Regions from separate parts of the Acidovorax sp. AC410 genome, predicted to be linked through region 2. Evidence: predicted binding sites of a transcription regulator. Region 2 holds the regulator's gene; each other region holds the start of a gene.
The links. The regulator HrcA, encoded in region 2, represses chaperone genes, less so after heat shock. The targets are predictions, from matches to a motif close to TTAGCACTCNNNNNNNNNGAGTGCTAA.

Region 1 (3,260 bases), 230 kb from region 2:
CCCGCAGGCACGCGGCTCGGCGTGCCGGTGGCCGGCATCCGCCAGTTCGTCGCCATCGGCCTGAACTACCGCAAGCATGCACAGGAAGCCGGCATGGAGATCCCCAAGGAGCCGGTGGTCTTCAACAAGGCCCTGACCTCGATCGCCGGGCCCAACGACGACATCACCCTGCCCCCGGGCTCTGAGGCCGGCGACTGGGAGATCGAGCTGGCGTTCGTGATCGGCACGCTGGCACGGCAGGTGCCGGTCGAGCGCGCGCTGGCGCACGTGGCCGGCTACTGCCTGGCCAACGACGTGTCCGAGCGCGACTGGCAGATCAAGCGCGGCGGCCAGTGGGGCAAAGGCAAGAGCTTCGACGGCTTCGGCCCGATCGGTCCATGGCTGGTCACCGCCGACGAACTGCCCGACCCGCAGGCCATCCCCCTGGAACTCAGGGTCAACGGCGAGCTGCGCCAGCGCAGCAACACCTCCGACATGATCTTCGGCGTGGCCGAGGTGGTCTCGCACCTGAGCCAGTTCATGACGCTGCTGCCGGGCGACGTGGTGATCACCGGCACACCCGAAGGCGTGGGCCTGGGCATGAAGCCCAACCCCGTGTTCCTGCGCCGTGGCGACGTGATGGCGCTATCCGCCGGCCCGCTCGGCACCCAGACGCAGCGGGTGGTCTGAGCCCCCTCTCTCTTCTTTCAGGAGTTGTCCATGACCGATACCATACGCCCCCGCTCGTTCGCGCATGTCGTGTACCGCACCTACCGCTTCGAGCAGATGCTGCAGTGGTACGTGACCGTGTTCGGCGGCCATGTCCAGTACCAGAACCCCGTGATCGCTTTCGTCACCTACGATGACGAGCACCACCGCGTCGCGCTGCTCAACCTGGGCATCATCAAGGGCGACTCCCAGGACCGCGCGCCGCGCGGGCAGCCCGGCGTGGACCATGTGGCCTATGGCTTCCAGAGCCTGACCGAGCTGCTCGCCAAGTACGCCGAACTCAAGGCCCGGGGCGTTCTGCCGTATTGGTGCATCCACCATGGCGTGACGGTCTCCATCTACTACGCCGACCCTGATGGCAACCAGATGGAATTCCAGGCCGACTGCTTCACGACCAACGACGACGCCAACGGCTTCATGAACGGTCCCCATTTCGAGACCAATCCGATCGGCGTGGAGTTCGACCCCGAGGTCTACCTGGCACGCCTGCACATGGGAACGGCGGAGACCGACCTTCTGCCGCGCAAGGAACACCTGCCGGTCTCCGAGATCCGCGGCAGCCTGATGGGCTAGCCGGCGCCGCGTCGGCAAGGCGGCTGGTGCACCCCGCGAACAATTGGCACCTCCAAGGATTCGGGCCCCTTCGCGGGCCCTTTTTTTCGCCTGGAGATCCTGGACCTGTCCGCTGGTAGCTTCGGGTAGACCACGCGGCAACCGACACAATTAGTTACGAAATCCCCATTCGACGGTGGCGGTCCTCACAACCGGATGCGTGTTTGACATCTTCCAATCACCCCCATGTCTTGAAACGGCAACAAATGCCCGTATCATTAGCACTCACTGCAATGGAGTGCTAACACCCCTTGCTGGATGAAGTTTGGCAGCGACTGGCTTTTCCAGGCGCTGCGTACTGTCGGTAATTTTTGAACCAGGAGCAATGCAATGAACCTTCGCCCCCTGCACGATCGCGTGATCGTCAAGCGTATCGAAAGCGAAACCACGACCGCCTCCGGCATCGTGATCCCCGACAACGCCGCTGAAAAGCCCGATCAAGGTGAAGTGCTGGCCGTCGGCCCCGGCAAGAAGAACGACAAGGGCGAACTGCTCGCCCTGAACGTGAAGGTCGGTGACCGCGTTCTGTTCGGCAAGTACTCGGGTCAGACCGTCAAGATCAAGGGCGACGAGCTGCTGGTCATGAAGGAAGACGACCTGTTCGCCGTAGTGGAGAAGTAAAGCTACTGCGCAGGCGCCATGCGTCGCTGCGCGGTGCTCGCAATCCTCACGTACAGGAAGTACGTTCCGGTTGCTGTGCTCCGTGCGCCTAGCCTGGCACCTGCTCGCTGCGCTTTCCCCTCTCCCCCAAGACAGTCGTAATTGATTCAGTTAATTTTCAGGAGCTCCAAATGGCAGCAAAAGACGTAGTTTTCGGCGGCGAAGCCCGCGCACGCATGGTTGAAGGCGTGAACATCCTGGCCAATGCGGTCAAGGTGACCCTGGGCCCCAAGGGCCGCAATGTGGTGCTGGAGCGCTCGTTCGGCGCCCCTACCGTGACCAAGGACGGCGTGTCCGTGGCCAAGGAAATCGAACTCAAGGACAAGCTGCAGAACATGGGCGCCCAGCTCGTGAAGGAAGTGGCCTCCAAGACCAGCGACAACGCTGGTGACGGCACCACCACCGCGACCGTGCTGGCCCAGGCCATCGTGCGCGAAGGCTTCAAGTACGTGGCCGCCGGTATCAACCCGATGGATCTGAAGCGCGGTATCGACAAGGCCGTGACGGCCCTGGTGATCGAACTGAAGAAGGCTTCCAAGCCCACCACCACCTCCAAGGAAATCGCACAGGTCGGCTCGATCTCTGCCAACTCCGACGAAACCATCGGCAAGCTGATCGCTGACGCCATGGACAAGGTTGGCAAGGAAGGCGTGATCACCGTGGAAGACGGCAAGTCCCTCGACTCCGAACTGGACGTCGTGGAAGGCATGCAGTTCGACCGCGGCTACCTGTCGCCCTACTTCATCAACAACCCAGAAAAGCAATCGGCCATTCTGGACAACCCCTTCGTGCTGCTGTTCGACAAGAAGATCAGCAACATCCGTGACCTGCTGCCTACCCTGGAGCAAGTTGCCAAGGCCGGCCGTCCGCTGCTGATCATTGCCGAAGAAGTCGAAGGCGAAGCCCTGGCGACGCTGGTGGTCAACACCATCCGCGGCATCCTGAAGGTCGTGGCCGTGAAGGCTCCTGGCTTCGGCGACCGCCGCAAGGCCATGCTGGAAGACATCGCCATCCTGACGGGCGGCAAGGTCATCGCCGAAGAAGTGGGCCTGACCCTCGAGAAGGTGACCCTGGCCGACCTGGGCCAGGCCAAGCGCATCGAAGTGGGCAAGGAAAACACCATCATCATCGACGGCGCCGGCGCTGCTGGTGACATCGAAGCCCGCGTCAAGCAAGTGCGCGTGCAGATCGAGGAAGCCACGTCCGACTACGACCGCGAAAAGCTGCAGGAACGCGTGGCCAAGCTGGCCGGCGGTGTGGCCGTGATCAAGGTCGGCGCT
Region 2 (3,260 bases):
GCGAAGTAGTTCCAGCCCAGTGGGTGCAGGAAGCGCACGCAGTGCTCGGAGCGCTGCACCAGGATGCGGTCGCCGTGCAGCAGCGAGGCCAGCGACTGCATGTCGAAATTGGCGCTCACGTCGCGGCCGCTGACCACCTCGACGGCGATCTCCGTTGCGTCCGAGAGCACGATGGGCCGGTTGGACAGGGTGTGCGGCGCGATGGGCACCAGCACCCAGCCGGGAATGGACGGGTGCAGCATGGGGCCGCCGGCCGACAATGCATAGGCCGTCGAGCCCGTGGGCGAGGCGATGATCAGGCCGTCGGCCCGCTGGTTGGCCACGAAGCGGCCACCCACCTCCACGCGCAACTCCACCATGCCCGAGGTGGCGCCCCGGTTCACGACCACGTCGTTCATGGCCAGCGCCTCGAAGACCACCTGGCCGTCGCGCACCACGCGGGCATGCATCAGCGGGCGCAGGTCCTCCTCGTACTCGCCCTGCAGCATCGGGGGCAGGGTGGTCTGGTAGGTGCCGAAGGGGATGTCGGTGATGAAGCCCAGCCGCCCCTGGTTGATGCCGATCAGCGGCGTCTTGTGGCGCGCCAGCTGCCGGCCTATGCCCAGCATGGTGCCGTCGCCGCCCACCACCAGGCCCAGGTCGCAGCGCGCGCCGATGGTGTCCACGTCCATCGCGGGGTAGCCGGACAGACCGGTGTTGGCGGCGGTTTCGGCCTCCAGTACCACGGTGCAGCCCTGGCCTTGCAGGAACTGGGCGATGTCCTGCAGGGCCTGGCGCGAGCTTTCGGTCATGGAGGAGGCGCCGGTAGCCGATGCCTGCTGGTACTTGCCGATGAGCGCTACGTGGCGGAAATTGGAGGTCATCGTCAAATTACATCATTGTTGTAGGAACACCGGGCCTGGGCGGGGCCTTGCGCGCGCCGCAGTTCGTCGCGGGAAGGCACAGTGCGGGCCGCCCCAACCGGGCTCGGTGTTTAATGCTAGTGCATCCCATGCGGACTTCTCCGTACAACGATAGACGAAACCCGACAGGGGATCACCCACTTCCCTCATTAAAATCGACCGCATGCTCGATGACCGCGCCAAGTTGTTGCTCAAAGCGCTCGTGGAGCGCTACATAGCCGATGGGCAGCCCGTCGGCTCGCGCACGCTCTCGCGCGCCTCCGGCATGGACCTGTCGCCGGCGACCATCCGCAACGTGATGGCCGACCTCGAAGAGCTGGGCCTGATCGCCAGCCCGCACACCTCGGCCGGGCGCATTCCCACGGCCAGAGGCTATCGGCTGTTCGTGGACACCATGTTGACCGTGCAGCGTGACCCTTTGATTTCACCCCCGCTGGCGCCCGAGCAGCCGCAGAAGGTGATTGCCAATGCCGCCAACCTGCTGTCCAACCTGTCGCAGTTCGTGGGTGTGGTGATGGCGCCACGGCGCACCTCGGTTTTCCGGCACATCGAATTCCTCCGGCTGTCGGAGCGGCGCTTCCTGGTGATCATCGTCTCGCCCGAGGGCGATGTGCAGAACCGTGTGATCTTCACGGACATCGACCACTCGCAGTCGCAACTGATCGAGGCGGCCAATTTTCTCAATGCCAACTACGCCGGCCTGGCGATGGAGCAGGTGCGCGAGCGCCTCAAGTCCGAGGTGGACGCGCTGCGCGGCGAGATCGGCACGCTGATGCAGGCGGCCGTCAACGTGGGCTCGGAGGGCGAGGCGCAGGACGAGGTGGTCATCTCCGGCGAGCGCAACCTGCTGTCGGTGAGCGATTTCTCCAGCGACATGGGCAACCTGCGCCGCGCTTTCGACCTCTTCGAGCAGAAAACGCAGATCCTGCGCCTGATGGATTTTTCCAGCCAGGCCGAGGGCGTGCGCATCTACATCGGCGGCGAAAGCCAGGTCGTGCCCTTCGAGGAACTCTCCATCGTGAGCTCCCCCTACGAGGTGGATGGCAAGGTTGTCGGCACGCTGGGCGTGATCGGCCCCACGCGCATGCCCTACGACCGCATGATCCAGATTGTGGACATCACCTCCAAGCTGGTGTCCAACGCGCTCAGCCACCGGCGCTGAGCCCCTGGATACACCCTACAATACCGCGTGCCCCATCTTCGGTCAGGTACACGGGGCGTTAGCTCAGTTGGTTAGAGCAGAGGACTCATAATCCTTTGGTCGCGGGTTCAAGTCCCTCACGCCCTACCATATACAGCCTGGATGATTTGCGCTTGTTTTTGCAGCAAATCCACAAAAGTCGGCCAGATGGCCCAATGCCATGCCAATGGCTTTGACGCTCTCTCGTCGATAGCTGTCACGTTCTGCCGCAACAGTTGAAGCGATGTGCCTTTACATCGTTGCGCCCTGGGCCACGCCCCTGTGAGCTCCTGGCGCGCGTGGAAACCCTTCATGGGAAGTCGGTCTTGCCCCTTTTCAAGGCCAGCACTGTCAAACTACGCATGTCTGTAGGCATTTGCCGCGACCGGGTGTCAGCATGTAACTTGTGCGCCACGTCACTGCATTGACATCGGGCCATCGATACCATTTGAAGACACGCAATGTCACGCTTCTTGCAAGCCCTGAGGCCATCGGGGTGTGCAGGCGCCGGGTGCCAGTGTGCAGGACGCAGGGTCGGGGCCGTCCTGGTCTGCGCTACTTTCACCCAAAGGGTGGTGGGCTTTGCTGGAGGAAGCCTGCCGACACTGCTCGGCCATTTTTGTTTTTGGAGTCCATTCAATGCGGTATCTAATTGTTTTGTTCTTAGCGGCAGTGACCACCTTTGCCCAGGCAGCAAATTTCGTTTCGATGCACCAGTCGGCGCACAAGATTGCCCTGCCTCCGGCACCCGGCAGTTTCAATTACACCTTCGATACCAAGGTTGGCTTCAAGGAGCAGTACGCGCCTACCGGGGTGACGGGTTGCGCCATCGGTTTTGGTACCGGCGGCTGCGCCTTCCCTGGCGGTGGTTCCCTCTCCCTGCCTGAATTCACCGGTTTCCAGATGCAGAACCAGGAATTCAAGATCTTCATCCCCGCAGGAACCCGTTCGTTCCTGTTCTCGGGCTATGCGGCCCAAGGCACCCAGTCGGCCTTCGTGTTGCGCTACGGCAAGGAGCCGACCCGTGCCGCAGCCCTGAGTGGCAGCGAATACCAGGCTGCACAGACGGGCGAGCGCATCGACACCTCGTTTGCGCGCCTGGTCACCCAAGACGTTGACCATTTCGTCGTGCACGATGGTGGCGGCACGCTGCGCTTCGTGGGCGGCCAGCTCGACGC
Region 3 (3,260 bases), 2.4 Mb from region 2:
AGCAGCTCGGTGCCGATGTGGCCCACGGTGCCCACGCCGGGGGTGCCGTAGCTCCATTTGTCGCCGCCGTTGCGCGCGGCCACGAAGAATTCGCGCGCATCGGCCGTGGCCGGCACGCCAGGCTGGCTCACGGGCGCGGTCAGCACCAGGGGCGAGGTGCCGATCAGGCTCAGCGGTGCCAGGTCCTTGATGGGGTCGTAGGGCACGGCGGGGTTGAGCATCTTGGCGATGGTCATGTTGCCGTTGATCATCAGGCCGATGGTGTGGTCGTCACGCGCCTTGGCCACGGCGTCGGCGCCGATGTTGCCGCCCGCGCCCACCTTGTTCTCCACGATCACCGGCTGGCCCAGCGCCTTGGACAGGGGCTCGGCGATGGTGCGGGCCGTGAGGTCGGGCGAGGAGCCGGCCGGGAAGCCGACGATGATGCGCACCGGCTTGGTCGGCCAGGCCAGGGGGGCTGCTGCTGCTGCAGGCGCTGCTGCGCCAGCGGGTTTGGCTGCCGGCGCTTTTTGCGGGGGCTGTTGGGCGATGGCCCAGGGCGACGACAGGGCAGCGAGCGCGAGGGCCAGGGTGGCACGGCGGGGAACAACAGGGCGTGACAAGAGCATCTCCTTGAAAGTGATCTGCAGCGGCTGCAACGCCAAAGCAAAAGGGCCCCGACGGGGCCCTTTTGTTGGAGGCGCTTTTGCCGCGAAGCAGCGATGTTAACGCGGCCCCTGTGCCAAAGCGTGGCGCTGCTTATGCGTATTCCGCCAGCGCCTTCTTCATCTTCTTCATGGCGGCAACTTCGATCTGGCGGATGCGCTCGGCGCTGACGCCGTAAACGGCTGCCAGCTCGTGCAAGGTCATGCCGCCCGAACCGTCGTCGTTCACCTTGAGCCAGCGCTCTTCCACGATGCGGCGGCTGCGCTCGTCCAGGTCGGACAGGGCGGCAGCGATGCCATCGGTGGCCAGGTAGTCGCGCTGGCGCGATTCGATCATGGCGGTGGGCTCATGGGCGGCGTCGGCCAGGTAGGCAATGGGGCCGAAGGCCTGCTCGCCATCGTCGGAGGGGCTCGGGTCGAGCAGCACATCGCCGCCCGACATGCGGGTTTCCATCTCGATGACTTCCTCACGCTTGACGTTCAACTGCTGCGCGACCGAGTCGATCTCGCTGTCCGACAGCGTGTCACGGTGCGTGGCGGCATCGGCGGCGGCCGCGTCGGCCTTGAAACCCTGCTTCATGGACCGCAGATTGAAGAACAGCTTGCGCTGGGCCTTGGTGGTCGCCACCTTGACCATGCGCCAGTTCTTGAGGATGTACTCGTGGATTTCCGCCTTGATCCAGTGCATGGCGTAGCTCACCAGCCGCACGCCCTGGTCGGGGTCGAAGCGCTTGACGGCCTTCATCAGGCCCACGTTGCCTTCCTGGATCAGGTCGCCGTGCGGCAGGCCATAGCCCAGGTACTGGCGCGAAATGGAGACCACCAGGCGCAGGTGCGACATCACCAGCCGGCCGGCGGCGTCCAGGTCGTTGTTGTCCTTGAGCGCGCGTGCGTACGTCTGCTCTTCCTCGTGGGTGAGCAGGGGCAGGCGGTTGACGGCCGAAATATAGGCGTCCAGGTTGCCCAGCGGGGGCACCAGCGCCCACGGGTTAGCCGGGGCCAAAGTCGTCGTAGCGGTTCCAGATTGAATGTTCATTCCGGGAATCCTTTCCTCTAAGGCATGATATTAGCACTCTCTTGGAGTGAGTGCTAAGGCCGAAGTTCCCATGCCGGGCCTGGGTGTTTGCAGGGGGCGATTTCCGGGGGGTTGGCGCCTGCCGGGTTGCTTACCCGCATCCCAGTCTGTCTGAAAAACCAGTCTATGGGGCTTGCTTTGGGTCGGATGTAGGAGTCCTGCCCAAGGGCATGTCGTGAATTGCGACAGCCGCCGCTTTGCGGGGTGGTGAAGGTGCCCTGGACCTGGGGCCGCCATGGGCCCTGGCGACGGTGGAGGCGCCGGGCCGACAATCGCGTTCGTATTGTGAGTCCTCACTTCGATTGGGCGCAGCCCCATGGGCATGGCCTGGCGCCGCCGGCGTACGGCGGCCTCCGGGGTCACTGGTTTTTCAGGCTGAGCACGGTGCCCTCGGCATCCACCGTGGCGACGGCGGTGTTGGTGACGACGGCATTGAAGGCGTTGGTGCCACGGTATTTCGTGAACACGGTCATTCCGCCATCCGTCACCTTGTAGCGGGTTTCGACATGCTCATAGCTCTTGGGGTTGCGCATGGCCGCCTTGACTGCCGTCTCCACGTTGCGGTGCGCGCCGTTCCACGGGCTGAACTGGGCCTCGTACTTGGCCTTCACGGCGGCGGAGCGCGCCACCTCTTCCTGGAACTTCTTCTCGGCTGCCTGCTGCGTCTCTATCGTCTCGAGCTTGCCCTGGTAGAGCAGGCGGCTGCCGGGCTCTTCCTTGATCAGCGTGCGGTAGATCTGCACCAGCCGGTCGTTGGAGAGGGTGTTCGCATTCTCCAGCTCCAGCTTCATCACCTGCACCTCGGCGCGCGACTGCAGGCGCCCCAGGTCGGGGTCGCGCGTCACCCCCATGAACTTGGTGATGGTGGCGTGGGCTTCGCGCGCCTGGCCTGCTGCGAGCTGGCGTTCCACCTCGGCGATGATCTTCGACTTGTTGGCGGCGTACTCGGCCTCGCGCTCCTTCTTCACCGCTGCAATGCGCGCAGCGGCCTCCTGCTGCTTCGTGGCCTCGTCCTGCAGCCGCTTTTCCTCGGTGGCGCTGCCGAAGCTGCTCATCTGCAGGAACATCAGCACCAGCACGATGCCCACGCTCCAGCCGGGGGAAGGGAAGAGGGGGGTGCGCGCCAGGATCCGTTGGCGGATCGGTGGCAGCAGCAAGACGAGCATGGGGATGAGCAGCAGCCCTGCGGCATAGCCGCCGGATGCGCCCACGCCCCCCAGGGTGCTCAGGCTCGCGAGAATGGCCATGGCATACAGCCCGGCCGCTACCAGAATCGGCTTTGACAGCATCGGAAACAGTCCTCCCTGAATCATTTTGTTGCGCGCGATCATAGTGTGCTATCCCGCAAACAGGTGATACCGATACAACCGATGGATTTGGCGCCATCGCAAGGCGCAAACCGCCCCTGAGCAGGGCAGTCCGCTAACGGCTGGTCGGCAGCAGCCGCTCCACCAGCGGGTGCAGCACCTTCTTGTGCGCGGCGATGGCAAAGAAGTGCTCTTCCACGCCCTCGCAGGCGCCCAGCCGCCGCACGCCGTAGT

Region 1: AC0IZS_RS13620 (co-chaperone GroES) is a predicted target of HrcA. The motif match lies at 1,539-1,565, and genes of this name have one in related genera.
Region 3: rpoH (RNA polymerase sigma factor RpoH) is a predicted target of HrcA. The motif match lies at 1,711-1,737, and genes of this name have one in related genera.

Annotation. Positions count from the first base shown of each region.
Region 1 covers NZ_CEEDCG010000001.1:2,926,251-2,929,510, reverse strand. The annotation lists gene AC0IZS_RS13630 (fumarylacetoacetate hydrolase family protein) at 1-669, shown strand, start outside; gene AC0IZS_RS13625 (VOC family protein) at 700-1,281, shown strand; gene AC0IZS_RS13620 (co-chaperone GroES) at 1,651-1,941, shown strand; gene groL (chaperonin GroEL) at 2,112-3,260, shown strand, end outside.
Region 2 covers NZ_CEEDCG010000001.1:3,153,923-3,157,182, forward strand. The annotation lists gene AC0IZS_RS14690 (NAD kinase) at 1-863, opposite strand, end outside; gene hrcA (heat-inducible transcriptional repressor HrcA) at 1,066-2,064, shown strand; tRNA gene AC0IZS_RS14700 (tRNA-Ile) at 2,117-2,193, shown strand; gene AC0IZS_RS14705 (hypothetical protein) at 2,791-3,260, shown strand, end outside.
Region 3 covers NZ_CEEDCG010000001.1:708,556-711,815, reverse strand. The annotation lists gene AC0IZS_RS03190 (Bug family tripartite tricarboxylate transporter substrate binding protein) at 1-608, opposite strand, end outside; gene rpoH (RNA polymerase sigma factor RpoH) at 739-1,680, opposite strand; gene AC0IZS_RS03180 (hypothetical protein) at 2,079-3,008, opposite strand; gene AC0IZS_RS03175 (LysR family transcriptional regulator) at 3,142-3,260, opposite strand, start outside.